DNA from 4 places in the Rouxiella sp. WC2420 genome. Region 1 is predicted to be linked to each of the others. Evidence: predicted binding sites of a transcription regulator. Region 1 holds the regulator's gene; each other region holds the start of a gene.
What was found. Region 1 encodes Fur, which represses iron uptake genes when iron is present. Its sites were predicted from a motif close to ATAATAATGAGAACNACTATCAA; they were not measured.
Positions count from the first base shown of each region.

Region 2: a site for Fur is predicted at 2,231-2,253, ahead of AB3G37_RS18205 (TonB-dependent siderophore receptor). Genes of this name have one in related genera too.
Region 3: a site for Fur is predicted at 1,654-1,676, ahead of efeU (iron uptake transporter permease EfeU). Genes of this name have one in related genera too.
Region 4: a site for Fur is predicted at 1,913-1,935, ahead of fhuF (siderophore-iron reductase FhuF). Genes of this name have one in related genera too.

Region 1 covers NZ_CP165628.1:4,047,243-4,051,460, reverse strand. Annotated here, with positions in the region: gene glnS (glutamine--tRNA ligase) at 90-1,760, shown strand; gene fur (ferric iron uptake transcriptional regulator) at 1,917-2,363, opposite strand; gene fldA (flavodoxin FldA) at 2,622-3,149, opposite strand; gene ybfE (LexA regulated protein) at 3,391-3,672, opposite strand; gene ybfF (esterase) at 3,967-4,218, opposite strand, start outside.
Region 2 covers NZ_CP165628.1:3,932,548-3,936,765, forward strand. Annotated here, with positions in the region: gene AB3G37_RS18195 (amidohydrolase family protein) at 1-584, shown strand, start outside; gene AB3G37_RS18200 (MFS transporter) at 662-2,059, shown strand; gene AB3G37_RS18205 (TonB-dependent siderophore receptor) at 2,348-4,218, shown strand, end outside.
Region 3 covers NZ_CP165628.1:3,130,953-3,135,170, forward strand. Annotated here, with positions in the region: gene AB3G37_RS14260 (SDR family oxidoreductase) at 91-1,002, shown strand; gene AB3G37_RS14265 (hypothetical protein) at 1,193-1,384, opposite strand; gene efeU (iron uptake transporter permease EfeU) at 1,710-3,326, shown strand; gene efeO (iron uptake system protein EfeO) at 3,338-4,218, shown strand, end outside.
Region 4 covers NZ_CP165628.1:3,173,987-3,178,204, reverse strand. Annotated here, with positions in the region: gene AB3G37_RS14470 (MFS transporter) at 1-374, opposite strand, end outside; gene AB3G37_RS14465 (hypothetical protein) at 592-966, opposite strand; gene fhuF (siderophore-iron reductase FhuF) at 1,093-1,848, opposite strand; gene AB3G37_RS14455 (dihydrodipicolinate synthase family protein) at 2,024-2,929, opposite strand; gene AB3G37_RS14450 (gamma-glutamyltransferase family protein) at 3,097-4,218, opposite strand, start outside.

The DNA of each region.
Region 1 (4,218 bases):
TTAACACTTAAGGGTTGTTTCCCGGCGTGGCTTGTTGGAACATATGCGGTTAGTCTTTCGAGCTTTCGTTCGCGTAGAGGAATTGAACAATGAGTGAGGCTGAAGCCCGCCCAACAAATTTTATCCGTCAGATTATTGATGAAGATCTGGCATCGGGAAAACACGCGTCTATCGTGACCCGTTTCCCGCCTGAGCCAAATGGTTATCTGCACATTGGCCACGCAAAATCGATCTGCCTGAACTTTGGCATCGCACAAGACTATCAGGGCCAATGCAACCTGCGTTTTGATGACACCAATCCGGTAAAAGAAGATATCGAGTTTGTAGAGTCGATCAAAAAAGACGTGCAATGGCTTGGCTTCGAGTGGAGCGGCGAGGTTCATTACTCTTCCGACTACTTCGACCAACTGCATCATTACGCGGTTGAACTGATCCAGAAAGGTCTGGCTTACGTTGACGAACTGTCTCCTGAGCAGATCCGTGAGTATCGCGGCAATCTGACTGCGCCGGGCAAAAATAGTCCGTATCGCGATCGCACCGTGGAAGAGAACCTCGAGCTGTTCGCCAAAATGCGCAACGGTGATTTTGCCGAAGGCACCGCCTGCCTGCGTGCGAAAATTGACATGGCTTCGCCGTTCTTCGTGATGCGCGATCCGGTGCTGTATCGCATTAAGTTTGCCGATCACCACCAAACCGGTACCAAGTGGTGCATCTATCCGATGTACGATTTCACCCATTGCATTTCCGATGCGCTGGAAGGGATCACCCACTCGCTGTGTACTCTGGAATTCCAGGACAACCGCCGTCTGTACGATTGGGTGCTCGATAACATCACTATTCCCTGTCATCCGCGTCAGTACGAATTTTCGCGCCTGAATCTCGAATACGCCATTATGTCCAAGCGCAAGCTGAGTCTGCTGGTGACCGAGAAGATTGTCGAAGGTTGGGATGACCCGCGTATGCCAACGGTTTCTGGCCTGCGCCGTCGTGGTTACACTTCAGCGTCAATTCGTGAGTTCTGCCGTCGTATTGGCGTGACCAAGCAGGATAACAACGTGGAAATGGCCGCGCTGGAATCTTGTATCCGTGACGATCTCAACGAAAACGCTCCGCGCGCGATGGCGGTAATCAATCCGGTTAAAGTGATCATTGAGAACTTTAGCGGCGATGCGGTTCAGTGGGTAAAAATGCCTAATCACCCGAACAAGCCAGAAATGGGTTCTCGTGAAGTGCCGTTTACCGCTGAAATCTTTATCGATCAGGCGGATTTCCGTGAGGAAGCCAACAAGCAATACAAACGCCTGGTGCTGGGCAAAGAAGTTCGCCTGCGCAACGCGTATGTCATCAAAGCCGAGCGTATCGAGAAAGATGCCGAAGGCAACGTGACGACGATTTTCTGTAGCTACGACATTGATACTCTGAGCAAAGATCCTGCCGATGGCCGTAAAGTCAAAGGTGTGATCCACTGGGTTTCTGCCAGTGAAGGAAAACCTGCCGAGTTCCGCCTGTACGATCGTCTGTTCAGCGTGGCTAACCCGGCACAGGCTGAAGACTTCCTGACCACCATTAACCCGGAATCTCTGGTTATCGCCAACGGTTTTGTAGAACCAGGCCTGGCGAATGCCGAAGCCGGTGTAAGCCTGCAGTTTGAGCGCGAAGGTTACTTCTGCGCCGACAGCACTTACTCCAGCGCCGAGCATTTGGTGTTTAACCGCACTGTTGGTCTGCGTGACAACTGGGAAAGCAAGCCAGTCGCTTGATAACCCGGTATCTCAAAAATAAAAAACGCAGCTCATTGTGGCTGCGTTTTTTTATGGTACTCGTTGCCAAATTTCAGCCATAAAAAAACCGCCTTTCAGCGGTCATTTTATTTACGGGCTTTTCTATTATCCCTTAAAGAAAAGTCCGGGCTGGAATCAGCCTTTACCGTGCAGCGTTTCATCTTCTACGCAGTTGCCGTTTTCGCAATGTCCGTAAAGATAAAGGCTGTGGTTAGTCAATTTAATACCATGAGCTTTGGCAATATCACGCTGACGAGCTTCGATGTATTCATCACGGAATTCGATGACGCGTCCACAATCGAGGCAGATTAAATGATCATGGTGATGCTGCTGAGTCAGCTCAAATACTGACTTGCCACCTTCGAAATTGTGACGGGTAACAATGCCAGCGTCGTCAAATTGGTTCAGAACACGGTAAACCGTGGCAAGACCAATCTCTTCGCCCATATCAATCAGTTCTTTGTACAAATCTTCCGCACTGACGTGATGTCCTGCCGGAGCTTGCAACACTTCCAGAATTTTCAGGCGTGGAAGCGTGACTTTTAAGCCGGCTTTCTTCAGTGCGGTGTTGTTGTCAGTCATGCGGATTTAGTCCTGTCACTATGCTATTCACGTTAATGAAAACGGTGGGCTGTTCACAACCATCATCCCAACCCAAAATGTTTATAACCAAAGAGGTCGAAGCCCAAAATGGGCGGAACGATAAAAACAGATGTAATAAGTGTACCTTGATCAGGCTGAAAGTTACAATTTTGTAGAAGTTAAATTGTTAATTTCAGTGATAGTTTGGCCCTTTCACGAATAACCTCAACGTTTCAGGGCCTTAGCCTTTGTGTGGGATTAACCGATAATCTCAGCGAGGCTTAACTCTTCAGAAATTTGCTTAACCCAGGCATCAACACGTTCGTTGGTCAGCTCTGGTTGACGGTCTTCGTCGATTGCCAGCCCGATAAAGTGCGTGTCATCAGCCATACCTTTCGAGGCTTCATAACCGTAACCTTCGGTTGGCCAGTGGCCGACAATTACCGCACCGCGAGGTTCGATGATATCGCGCACAGTACCCATCGCATCACAGAAGTATTCTGCGTAATCTTCCTGGTCGCCACAGCCGAACAGCGCAACCAGTTTGCCTTCAAAATCTATCTCTTCCAGCGTCGGGAAAAAGTCGTCCCAGTCACACTGTGCTTCACCGTAGTACCAGGTCGGGATGCCGAGCAGCAGAATATCGTATTTTTCCAGATCTTCTTTGCTGCTTTTGGCGATGTCCTGCACGTCAGCAACATCTTTACCCAACTGCTTCTGGATCATTTTTGCGATGTTTTCGGTGTTTCCGGTGTCGGAACCAAAGAAGATACCTACAACTGCCATAAGCTTATCTAACCTCTTGTTCTGCAATGGACTCTTTGAGTCTGCTTGTTCGTGGGCGTCGCGCGAGTCATTTGAATTTGGCCTATAGTTTATCGGGCAATTCTGGCAAGCGTTATCGCCTTTGTGTGTTCTGTTGCGGGTTTGGGTATAAATGCGGACTGACCGAAAACGTTTCAAGCGGATGGTGCAAGATGAACAACAGCAACGGCGGGCAACCCTTAAAGTTACCCGCCCGAATCGGTCAGCTTTCCTGATTGTTCAAATGAGACAGCAGCATCTGTTCAATCAGTTCGCTACGACTGATATTTTGTTGTTCCGCCAGCTTATTAAGCGCATCTACAGCTTCGGCATTAATTTTCAGCTCTACGCGACGTAAACCGTTGTTTTTGTCACGGCGAAGCTGATTACGCTTGTTAATCCTAAGCTGTTCATCGCGAGAAAGCGGATTTGTTTTTGGACGTCCCGGACGGCGATCGTCTGCGAACAGATCAAGCGTCGTGCGATCCAGTTGTTCTTTTGCCATAGGTAGCGGTACAACTAGGGAAGTTACATCGAAAAGCGACTCATGCCCTTTTCAGATGAAGTGGTTACACATTTCGGGTTAATAAACCCTAACCCAATTTACCTCCAGCGCCCGAGAATAACCAACTCGACGCAGGGGCAAAATTACAGCGCGCAATCATACCCTAGCGTATATCCCTCCACAACGCCTAACTGCCCTGAATAGAGGCTAAGTTATTATGATTAGCCCTTTTTTTGAACAGTTGAGTGTGCTTCGGCAAGAAATTTCCGCGCTTGCGCACTCATTGTTCATTAATCACGGCACATCAATGAAGCGATGAATTGCGCGCAACACTGCTTCGGGTTTTTCAGCGTGTACCCAATGACCACTTCCGGCGACCACATAGGCGCGCGCCTGAGGGAATTGACTGGCAATGGCGCTGCGATAGCTATCCTGCACGTAAGGGGATTCTCCGCCGCGAATAAACAGTGCCGGATGTGGCCAGGACGGCACGTTTTGCCAGCCAATGATGTTAGCGTATTCTGCCAGCAACACCGGGACGTTAAA
Region 2 (4,218 bases), 110 kb from region 1:
ACGCAAAGACCTATGTCAGCGCCCACCTTTACACCGATGAAGCCATTCGTCGCGCGGTAGATGCCGGGGTACTTTCTCTCGAACACTGCAACTTGATCACACCGGCTACCGCCGCCCACGCAGCGGCGAAAGGCGCGATGGCCTGCCCGACGCTGGTCACTTATGAAATGTTAAAACTTGAAGGCGCGCAGTACGGTTTACAGCCTGACTCGATAGCTAAAATCGACGACGTCCGTCTCGCAGGCCTTGATAGCCTGAAAATCATGTATGAAGCTCGACTGCCAATGGCCTATGGCAGTGATCTGCTGGGTGATATGCACGTGCATCAGTCAGAAGAGTTCGAGATCCGATCTCGGGTACTGCCAACTCAGGAAGTGATCCGCAGCGCAACCAGTCTGGCGGCAAAACTGCTGCGGATGGAGGGTGAAATTGGCTGTCTGGAAGTGGGTGCCAGTGCAGACCTGATTGTGATCGACGGCTGTCCGCTCAGCGATATCCGTTTACTCAGCGGCCAGGGAAAACATATACCGCTGATTATTCGTCAGGGTGAAGTGGTTAAAGATAGCGGTTTATTGTCGCACTAATCTTTTGCAATTAAGGCATCAGGGCAGCTTCGGCTGCCTTGTACAGGCAGTCCCCTCCTACCCGTGAGATCGCCACTATGTCATTGTTACAACGTTTAGACCGCTTACCCTTGAGCGCGCCCCATTATTTCCTGCTGTTCATCGGCGGCCTTGGCTACACCTTTGACGGCATGGATATCGCCATTATCGCCTTTTTAATGCCCGCCGTTCACGCCGTCTGGGGCCTTAGCAGCGCCGAGCTTGGCCTGGTAGGATCCGCCACGCCAATTGGAGTATTGTTTGGCGCGCTAATGGCCGGATATCTCGGTGACCGCATTGGCCGCAAATCCGTGATGTGCTGGGCTTTGGCCATTTACTGTGTGATGACGATATTTGCCGCCATAGCCCCTAACTACCCGAGCTTCCTGATTGCCCGCGTATTGGCAGGGGTCGGCGTCGGCGCAGAAAGCGTTATTATCGCCCCTTATCTGAGCGAATTTATCCCACCTAAAAAACGCGGCTGGTTTATCGGCGCTTTGGCGGGCTTTTTCTCGTTTGGATTTGTAGGTGCAGCGCTGATCGGTCGCTTTATTGTGCCTTCATTTGATGAAGGTTGGCGCTGGGCGCAGGTCATGACCGCACTGCCGATCCTGATGCTACTGTGGTGGCGTCGTAGTCTACCGGAATCGCCGCGCTTTCTGCTTAATCGCGGTCGAGTCAAAGAAGCCGAGCAAGTCATTGCCACGCTGGAGAAAAAAGTTGAACGTTCGACTGGGCGACCTCTGCCTGCCATCCCCTTCTCGACGGCAGCCGCCGAGGTTGAAACGCGTAGTGCGCCACTAGGATTCTTACAGTCTGTCGGCATGATGTTTACTGCCTCGATGCGCAAGCAAACTATTGTAATCTGGCTGATCTGGTTTGTGGTGACTTTCTGCTATTACGGATTCTTTGCCTGGATCCCATCGCTACTGATTGCCAAAGGCTTCACGATAACCAAGAGTTTTGAATTTTCGATTATCATTTATATCGCGCAAATTCCGGGGTATTTCTCGGCGGCGTTGCTTTCCGATCGATTGGATCGCAAGCACACCATCGCGCTGTATTTGATAGGCGGTGCGATCAGCGCCTGGTTTCTTAGCCAATCGGGCAGCCATGTGTCGATCATTACATCCGCTGCGGTGTTGTCATTCTTTCTGAATGGCGCCTATGCCGGCTTGTATGCTTACACGCCAGAGAGCTTCCCTACTGCTATTCGCGCAACAGGCTGCGGTTTTGCCAGCGCCTTTGGCCGTATTGGCAGCATCATGGCACCGACTATCATCGGGGTATTTTCGGCCTCGTTGGGTTTTGCAGGCGTATTTACCATGACGACCACGATTTTGCTGACCGGCGTGTTGATCGTGGTTATCTTTGGCGCAACAACCAAAGGTAAATCACTGGAAAAAATTAACGCAGTTTCAGAAAGCCCAATCGAACCGCAAACTTCCACTCATTAATCTCACCCCTCTTCTTGCAAAATTGGGGCAGTGTAATTTTCACTGCCCTAGCTGTAAATTTCTATTAAAAAAGAAACCAACGCCCTCAGAAAAACACAACTAGTTACACAAATTTTCATTTAGATTTCTCATTTCGTATCTAAAACACTCAAAACTCTACATAACATTTCATTGATAACGATAATCATTATTGATAGCATTCTCATGCGCAAAAAAAATTCATCCCTATAAATTTAATTTTTAACACAGCCGCACTAATTATAAGCAACGGAATGGTCTGCTATTATTATGAAAAATATCCTGTTTTATACCAAGGTGACGCTATTTTCAGTGACCTCTTTTAGCGTGCTCTTACCATCAATATCTCAAGCCGAACAAATCAGTAGCATCAAAGACAGTGAATCAAACCCTGCAGCTGCCAAGAAAAATAAACAAGATCAAGAGCCTGGCGATACCATTACCGTAACCGCGAAGCAGCAGACCTTGCAGGCGCCAGGTGTTTCAGTAATCACTGAAGATGAAATCAAAAAGCACCCACCCGCACGCGATCTTTCTGAGATTATCCGTACCATGCCGGGAGTGAATCTGACCGGTAACTCAACCAGCGGCCAGCGCGGCAACAATCGCCAGATTGATATTCGCGGCATGGGCCCAGAAAATACCATGGTGTTGATCGACGGTATGCCGGTAAGCAGTAAAAATGCGGTGCGCTACGGCTGGCGCGGCGAGCGTGACAGCCGAGGTGACACCGATTGGGTTCCACCTGAAATGGTGCAAAGCATTCAGGTGATCCGCGGGCCCGCAGCGGCGCGTTATGGCAGTGGTGCTGCGGGCGGTGTAATCAACATCATCACCAAGCCGACTACCCAGGATCTGCACGGCTCGTTCAATACCTATTTCAATGCTCCAGAACATAAAAGCGAAGGCGCAACCAAGCGTTCTAACGCCAGTCTCTCTGGCGGTATCACCGACAACCTGACCTTTAAGCTTTACGGCGGCTGGTCTAAAACTCAGGCCGATGCGCAAAACATCAATGCCAGCCACGAAGCCCCGCGCACCGGCACTTATGCCTCCAGTGTCCCCGCGGGTCGTGAAGGCGTAATTAATAAAGACATTAACGGCGTCCTGCGTTGGGAATTTATGCCCATGCAGTCTTTAGAGCTTTCTGCCGGATTTAGCCGTCAGGGAAATCTCTACGCGGGAGATACACAGAACACCAACACCAATGCGCTGGTCAGCGCAAACTATGGCAAAGAAACCAACGTGTTATATCGTCAAACCCTGAACCTGAAGCACACCGGTGCATGGGACAATGGCGTAACCACCTCCAACTATATCCAGTACGAACGCACCCGCAACAAACGCCTAAATGAAGGTCTTGCCGGTGGCACCGAGGGGATTTTTAGCACGACTAATCAAGGGTATTCGACCATTGATCTCAGTGACGTAAACGCGCACACCGAGGTTAATATCCCGCTTGAGCTTTATTTCCACCAGACTGCCACCTTCGGGGCCGAGTGGAATCATCAAACGATGAAAGACCCGATCTCCGATACACAAACCGCGCAAGGCGGAACGGTAGAAGGCCTGAGCAGCACCGGCCGCAGCCCTTACTCATCTGCAAATATCTATTCACTGTTCACCGAAGACAATATTGAAGTCACCGACTCAACCACCGTGACGCCGGGACTGCGTTTTGATTATCAAAGCATTACCGGCAAAAACTTCAGTCCATCACTGAACCTGTCTCAAGGTCTGGGCAGTGATTTCACCTTAAAAATGGGTATTGCCCGAGCTTATAAAGCGCCTAACCTTTATCAGACTAACCCTAACTATTTACTCTACAGCAACGGGCAAGGCTGTTACGCCAGCGCCGGTTCTTGTTACCTACAGGGTAATAAAAATCTTAAAGCCGAGACCAGCGTCAACAAGGAGATCGGTATTGAATATCATCACCAAGATGTTCAGGCCGGTCTGACTTACTATCGCAATGATTATCACAACAAGATTGAGGCGGGTTATTCGGCGGAATATTCAAACGGGACCTCAGATGTTTATAAATGGGAAAACGTGCCGAAATCGGTGGTCCAAGGTATTGAGGGAACATTTAATTTCCCGATTAGCCAGAACATAACCATGCAAAATAACTTCACCTATAA
Region 3 (4,218 bases), 920 kb from region 1:
CCTGTTAGCCGCTATACCAGCATAAAGTCACTACTTTTAGGTTTTAGCCATCGGGATAACATAGCCTTTACACAACTCAGGAGGTTTCTCATGCGCGTATTTCTTACTGGTGCGACCGGCTTTATCGGCTCTCATATCGTTTCCGAACTACTGGCCGCCGGACATCAGGTCATTGGCATGACGCGTTCGGATGCGGGTGCAAAATCACTGGCCGCAGCTGGCGTTGAAGTTCATCGCGGCACGCTGGAAGATCTCGACAGTATTATCGCCGGTGCGCAAAAAGCGGATGCAGTGATTCACACGGCGTTCAATCATGATTTTTCAAATTTTGTCGCGAATTGTGAAACAGATCGGCGGGTAATTTCGGCAATGGGCAGTGTACTGAAAGGCTCGGATCGTCCGTTGATTATTACTTCAGGGACGGGAATGGGCGATGCCGAAGACGGCAAACCGGCTAGCGAAGCGGTGTTCAATCATCGGCATCCCAATCCTCGTATCGCCTCGGAACTCGAGGGGCAAGTCCTCCTTGAGGCCGGTATCGACGTTCGCGTAGTACGCCTGCCACAGGTACACAATACTTTTAAACAAGGGCTAGTCTCGCCGTACATTGAGATGTCGCGTGAAAAAGGGGCGGCGGCGTATGTCAATGAAGGGACTAACTGTTGGCCAGCGGCACACGTTCTGGATGTTGCTAAACTCTATGCCCTGGTTCTCGATAAAGGCAGCAAAGGGGAACGTTATCACGCCGTTGACGAACAAGGGGTTGCTGCCAGAGATATTGCCGAAGCAGTTGCTACCGGGCTTGGCATCCCGGCAGTTTCAATTTTGCCGCAAAACGCACAGCAGCATTTTGGCTGGTTCGCCATGTTTGCCGCGTTGGATTTACAGGCTACCGGCAGCTGGACTCAGCAGCGTCTGGGCTGGAAACCCACCGGCGTCGGGCTTATCGAGGATTTGCAAAACATGAATTATTCACCCGCCGAACAATCAAAACATGTTTAGCAACTCTCTCAGTTGCAGAAAATATTTACCCTAACCTAAACAGCCCAACCACCAGTCTGGCCGCCATCATTCCAGCCAGACTGGAACATAACCTGTGTCTTGGCAATGATTTGCGCCTGAATGGCGTTCAAAACGACTTCTGGCACTGTTGGACGAACGTTATTTCAGAATCCTGTGAATTCAACCTGGCTTAAATTCTCCTTCTAGATCCAACCACAACGGCTCCGTCATAAAAACATGTTCCGCCCACGCCATAAGAAGAGATGATAAAGCCCGTCACCTCCCTATGAATGTCGATATCCTTCTCTTCTACTTCATATTTTTTAATAAAATCACGATTCTTTTGGCGTTTTTGATTTTTAAAAAAGCACTTTATTTTCATCCGTCGCTAAATTTCCAGCACCACTCAATGATTAAATATATTAATTTAACGGCTAACTAATATTTTTATTACTTATTTAACCTTTTAATCACAATCTTAAGAAAGCATTAAGGTGAAGGAGCATTGGATGGAAATATCATTACCCGTTGTTTTATAATGAATTATTATTTTCACGCCAATTTCAATGAAACAATTAGATACACAAAGAAATCATTTATTATACTTTAACTTATTTGTTACCATCTTAATCTTCCATGCAACGAATGATAGTGATATTAATAATAATTATCATTCTATGAGTCATTCATTGATTCGGAGTTGCCCTGTGTTAGCAACCTTTGTTATCGCACTACGCGAAGGTCTTGAGGCCGCGCTTATTGTCGGCATTATTGCGGCTTTTTTACGTAAAAATGGAAAAAGTCTTTCTGCAATGTGGATAGGTGTCTTCCTGGCAGTCCTGCTTTCCGTGGTTGTCGGCGTAGGCCTGAGCATGACTGAACGCGCATTGCCACAGGCTAGCCAGGAATCAATGGAAGCGGTAATTGGTTTGGTCGCGGTATTCTTTGTCACCGGCATGGTGATGTGGATGAATACCCACGCTAAAAATATTAAAAAAAGTCTGGAACAAGAAGCCGCTGAAGCAATAAGCCAGTCCAGCGCCTTTGCTCTGGCCAGCATGGCTTTTCTGGCGGTGCTTAAAGAAGGCTTTGAAACTAGCGTTTTCCTGCTCGCGACCTTCTCGGTTGCGCAATCTGCCATCTGGGCAGCAGTAGGAGCCATCATCGGATTGGTGATGGCGGTGTTTATTGGCTGGGGACTTTACGCTGGCGGTATCCGCATTAATCTCGGTCGTTTTTTCCGCTTTACTGGCCTATTCCTGATTTTAGTGGCAGCCGGACTGATTATTTCAGCTTTGCGCAGCGCCCACGAAGCAGGCTGGCTCAATGTCGGTCAAGACAAGTTCACCAACCTGATGTGGCTGGTGCCGCCGGGTACGGTACAATCTGCGCTTATCTCTGGCGTGCTGGGCATCCCTGCCGACCCGCGTCAAATTGAAGTCATGGGTTGGGTGCTGTATATCGTTCTGGTTGCGCTGATGGTGTTTTGGCCAGCTCGCCTTCGCCCGGCGCCGAAAGTCGCTGCCCGCGCCATTTTAGCCGGAGCAGCTGCTTTGGCGCTCTCCGCCGCTTCTCTATACGCCTTTTACCCGAATAATGAACCTGATCTTCCGGCTTCCGCTCCGCTGGTCAGCAACGGTGTTGCCGCCGGACAAGCCAGTCTGGTCAACGGTGATGGTGCAGGCTACCAGCTCAATATCCAGTCTGCCGATGGCAAAACCGCCGTTGCCCAGCTGCCTAATTCCGAGAAAAAAACCTATCGCGATCGTGGTGTTGCTGTTGATCAGTGGACTTCACAACGCGCCTACACTCCTGAAGGTGTTCCGGCGGTTTTGACACTGGATCAAGTGGTTACGCTTTACGGTAACCGCATTCCCATCGGCCTGAACCCTGGCCTGCATCCGGGTCCTTACAATGCTAAATGGACCGTCAACTGCACGGTCAACGTTAGCGTCGCTCAGGGCGCTTTACTTTCAGCAACCGGTCAGGCCGAAACTCTGATTACCCTTTCCGGCAGCGGGCTTTCATCGCCGCGCACCATCAGTGCTCACGGTCAAACACAGGATAGTGCGTGCCGCTGGCAGGTTACCGATGCCTATCAGCATGACGTGATGAGCCAACTGCAGAATCAGCGCCAGACCTTTGAGACCTACCGCTTCTGGGCTCGTCTACTGCCCGCATTTCTCGCACTTCTGGCCGCAACTTGCCTGATGATTGCCTTGAGGCGTTTTTTCCAGCTCCGCCAGCGAGAAAAACATCAATTCCAAAAAGAAGGCTTGAAGCTTTCTTCCAAACACAGCACGACTTTACCTGATAACAAATAAAGGACAGATTCATGTTAAAGAAGACTTTTAAAAGAAAAGAAGCTCTGGCAACTGCAGGATGTCTGACCGCCCTGCTAATGTTTTCTGTTGATGCCAACGCACAGGATGCGGCTCAGGCACCGGTAAAAAATGGCGTTTCTCAGGTAAACATCACCATGACCAGCGCTGATGGCGGTTCATGCGTGGTTGACCACACTTCTGCCAAAGCGGGTCCGATTACATTTAACATCGTGAACAAGACCGCCACTTCCCTCACCGAACTTGAACTGCTGAGCGACAACCGCATTCTGGGTGAGAAAGAAAATCTGGCTCCGGGTCTGCCTGCTTCAAAATTCACCCTGACGCTGGACGGCGGTTCTTATCAGCTGTACTGCCCGGGAGCGACCAAGGAAATAGTTGCCTTTACCGTCACCGGTAAAAGTGCCTCACAGCCAACCGGCAGCACCGGTAGCCTGCTGGCCGATGGCACTAAAGGCTATGCCACTTATGTTAACGGCGTCGTTGATGCGATGGTAGTTGCCGTAAACCGCCTGAAGAGCGACATCGATGCCGGCAATCTGGAAAAAGCCAAAGAAGATTATCCGAAAGCGCGTCCTTTCTACGAGCGTATCGAGTCTGACGTTAGTGGCTTCCTGCTGCCTGGTTTCAAGGCCACCGACAATGCCGGTAACCTCGACTATCTGATTGACATGCGCGCCTCTAACCTTGACCCTAAAGTCGGCTGGCATGGTTTCCACGCTATCGAACGCGATCTGTATCAGAATGGCAAGATCACTCCAGAAACCAAAAAACTGGCGGCTGAACTGCAACAGAACGTGGCGCATCTGGATAAACTCGCCAAACAGTTAACCTACAAGCCAGAAGACTTGGCCAACGGCGCTGCAGACTTGCT
Region 4 (4,218 bases), 870 kb from region 1:
TGCAGCATGCGCATCAGGGTTAACAACAGCGGAGCGGCGACGCCGATCGCCGCGTAGGTCGGCAGCAGGCCGATAATTGCCGTGGCAACGGTCATCAGCAGCACGACAGCAATCAGCGTCGGCTTGCGGCCAATCTTGTCGCCGATTCGGCCAAAGATGATGGCACCAATCGGGCGGCAAAAGAATGCCAGCGCAAAAGAGGCGTAAGTCAGAATCAGGCCGGTTAGCCCGCTTTGACCTTCGAGAGTAAAGAAGTTACCGGCAATCACTGTCGCCAGATAGCCGTAAACGCCAAATTCATACCATTCAATAAAATTGCCGACGGAGCCTGCGACCAGCGCGCGCCGCGATTGTCCTGCCGTAACGGTTAGCATCATCATTTCCATTTTATTATTAATACACTTGCGTAAGTGATTAATTTTTAAGCCGATAGGGAAATAATGTCAATAAAATTCATTGTATTGACAGAGACGTGAGCGGATTTGGCGAAATACAAATGATGAGGAGATAAAGCGAGAGTTGCGCAAATGCGAACAATGGTGGCGGGAGGTGAATCGCCGATCCCTGGCGTACCGAATCACCGCTAATTATCTAGAGGGTATGAATATCGATACCGTCGCCGATATTGCTTTTCTGATAGTAAGCGCGTGGCACTTCTACCTGATACTGTTGATCACCGTAGGCAACTTCAAGAATGTATTTTTCATTCTCGTAAGACTCGATGGGAATAAATCCGAAAAAACCCTCTGCCACGCTGATAGTGCGCGATGAAGGCACCGCGTAGCGATGAACAATCTTGGCTCGAAGCGGCTCTTGCTTGCCAAGAATGTGGTTCCAAACCTGATTCACCGGCTGCGACAGGGTGTTTAAAACTCCGGTAGCCAATGAGTTAAGGTCGTTCAGATTGGTTTTCAGCGCTGAGGATGAATACCAGGCAGTTCGATCGTCGGGCTGTTGTTTAGACATATTCATTATCCCCTAGCTGTTTATATAACCTAATTACTATATTTTTCTGCCGCTAAGATCCAATCATTTTTTCAACTAAGTTAAGCCAAACAGTAAAAAAGTGTCGATAAATTGTGTGCCAATAGTTCATCGGGTGGGAATTCGGCGACGTTTTTCTGCCAGCAACAGCGGGCAGGAAGGGCACATGGCGACGTCGGGCAAGTCGTAACGCAGGCAGCATTGACGGCGATAAAGCGTACTGGCCGGATCGCAGGGATTTTCCGGGCGCAGCGGCTGGAACAGCGGATTTTTCCTGCCTGCCGACAGTTCGCGTGCGTCAATTAGCGCTTTGCCTTCACGGGTATCGATATTCAGCAACTCAGCCTGCTGAATGCCCCAGTTGACGCGAACCGCCGCATTGCCCCAATAAATACCTGGCTTGAGGTCGGACACTGCCGCCAGCGCCTGACAAACCGGACGTAAGTGTTGCTCAATCATCTCATCAAAACGATAAAATGGCGCGTCATCATGGGCAACAAACGCCTCGCCTTCGCTCTGCAGGTAAATCTGATTTGGCAGACCCTCTTCCTGCAAACTCAGATAAAGCTGGTCAGGGCGGATGGGCAACTGCCAGTTATGGGTCAGAGAGATAATTACCCAGCTTGGCAGAACATTGGCGAAATACCATTGGGACCACATTGAGATGCGGGCGCGGCGTTGGTCGATTTGGCGGACTTCTTGCGCATGCGCAGTTAAATAGCGGTCCAACAGGCTGGCACATCCGGCCTCAGTGGTCAGCAGACTAAGCGGCAGCGCATCGGACACATCAGAAGTCATAAACTTGAACTGGTCGGCAACCCAAGGCAGGGGGCCATCGCGGAAGCTATCGAAGAGTATCTGCATAATTCAAAGTGTTGAGTCAGCCAAAACGGTAAAGATAATTCAGAGTATCTAAATCTCAACAGAAATAATAATGATTTCTATTTGTATTGGCATCGATAGCTAATTGATTGCTGGATAATTATGCAGTTCGGGCAGCCAGCGTAAGTGAGGTGCCGCCTACGCATGGCTTTACTCGCTACAGCAGATTGGCCTGCTGCAAAATGGCTTTGACGTGTTCTTTTTTCGCTTCGCTCAGCGGCTGGGCGGGGCGCAAAGAGTGGACCTGCACGTCAACGCCGACCAGCTTAATCGCATGTTTAATCACGTTATAAAACGGGGTATCGAGTGCATACAGCGGCGGCAGCCAGGAAAGTTGCTGCTGCAACTGAACCGCTTTGGCAAAATCTTTATCCTGCCATGCCTGATAAATACCGCAGGTCAGCTGCGGAGCAAAATTGGCGCTGGCGGGGATAGAGCCTGCACCCCCGAGAATCAGCGTGCCAAAAAGATATTCATCGTAACCGGCAAACACCGCAAAATCAGGACGCAGTGGCTTGACTGCCTGGAGGGTCTCACGAATATGATTCAGGCTATCGACGGTGTCTTTCAGCCCAACAATGTTGCGATATTTTTGCGCCAGGCGGGTGATGACCGAAACCGGGATCGACTGCCCGGTCAGAGCCGGAAAGTTGTAAATGACAATCGGCAGGTCAAGGTTTTCAGCCAGATAGCTGTAATGCAGATAGATATTTTCTTCGGCCAGCGGATTGTAGTAAGGATTGACCACCACCACACCGTCCGCGCCGACACTCTTGGCATGGCGGGCAAAGCTCAGCGTCGCTTCAGTGCCCGGATGTGCAGCACCAATCAGCACGGGCACGCGTTTATCAACATACTGGGTGCAGAAGGTCGCTACCTCGTGGCGCAGAGCCTCGGACATGTGCGCGAATTCCCCGGCGCTGCCAAGAAAGAACAACCCATTGACGCCACCGGCAACAGTGAAATCAATCAGGTTTTTCATGCCCTGCCTGTCGAGCTGTTGGTGAGCGTCAAGCAAAGTGGGGACCGGCGGGATCACGCCGTGAAACTGGGGAGTGGTCATGAGCTTCTCCTGGATAATAAAAAAAAGAACATCGTTCATTTATAGAACGATGTTTCATTTTTTTATAGAGCGCGGAGAAAATTACAGCGCCTTAACTGGAAAAGTTGAAGCGCTGTCACATCTTAGGGCATTTTATCCTCGGTCAAAGGTGATAAAAAGAGATTGCTTTACATCACCAGCGCCTGGCCATCTTTACGCGATTCGGTCCCGGCGAGGTAGTGGCCCTGTGGATGACGAACGATAACCTGTGCGCCGCCGAAGTTGTGACCCTGTAACGGGTCTTCTACTATCAGCTCATGCCCCATGGCACGCAGCGCAGCGAGGGTGTTGGTGTCCAGCGTTGATTCAATGGCCACCTGACGGCCCTCAGTCACCCTCCAGCGCGGCGCATCGATTGCGGCCTGCGGATTCTGCCCATAAAGCATAACGCGTACCGCCAGCTGTAAGTGTCCCTGAGCCTGCATCGGGCCGCCCATCAGGCCAAACGACATCAGTGGCTTGCCTTCGCCGTCAGTTGCAAACGCCGGAATAATGGTATGCAGCGGGCGTTTGTTCGGCGCAACACAGTTGGCGTGCGTCGGGTCCAGCACAAAGCCGCAGCCGCGATTCTGCATGCTAATCCCAGTGCCTGGAACTACCACGCCCGAACCGAAGCCCATATAATTTGACTGAATAAATGACACCATCATGCCGCTGGCATCGGCGGTAGTGAGATACACGGTGCCGCCTGGTTTTGGTGAGCCGTAAGTCACATCGCTGGCACGTTTGGGGTCAATCAGGTCGGCGCGCTGTTGCAGATATTCGTCGCTCAGCAAATGTTCGGGGCTGAAATGCATATGATCGACGTCAGCAATATGCTGGTCGAGATCGGCCAGCGCCAGTTTCATCGCTTCAATCGATAAATGGATAGTCTGCACTGAATCTACCGGCTGCGAGCCAATATCCAGCTTCTCCAGAATTCCCAGCGCAATCAGCGTGGCGATCCCCTGACCGTTGGGTGGCAATTCATGCACCGTTCCACCGGCGAACGACTGGGTCATGGTTTCCACCCAATCAACCTGATGGTTAGCCAAATCGTCCAGCGTCATGGCACCGCCACAGGATTGACTGTGGGCGATGATTTTCTCCGCTAGTTCGCCGCGATAAAACGCTTCGCCACTGGTTTTGGCAATCAGCTCCAATGTGTCGGCCAGCGCTGGGTTACGGAAGATTTCACCAATTTGGGGGGCTACGCCGTTTGGCGCAAAGCACTCTTTAAAGCCCGGTTGATCGCTGAGTTTTTTCACCGC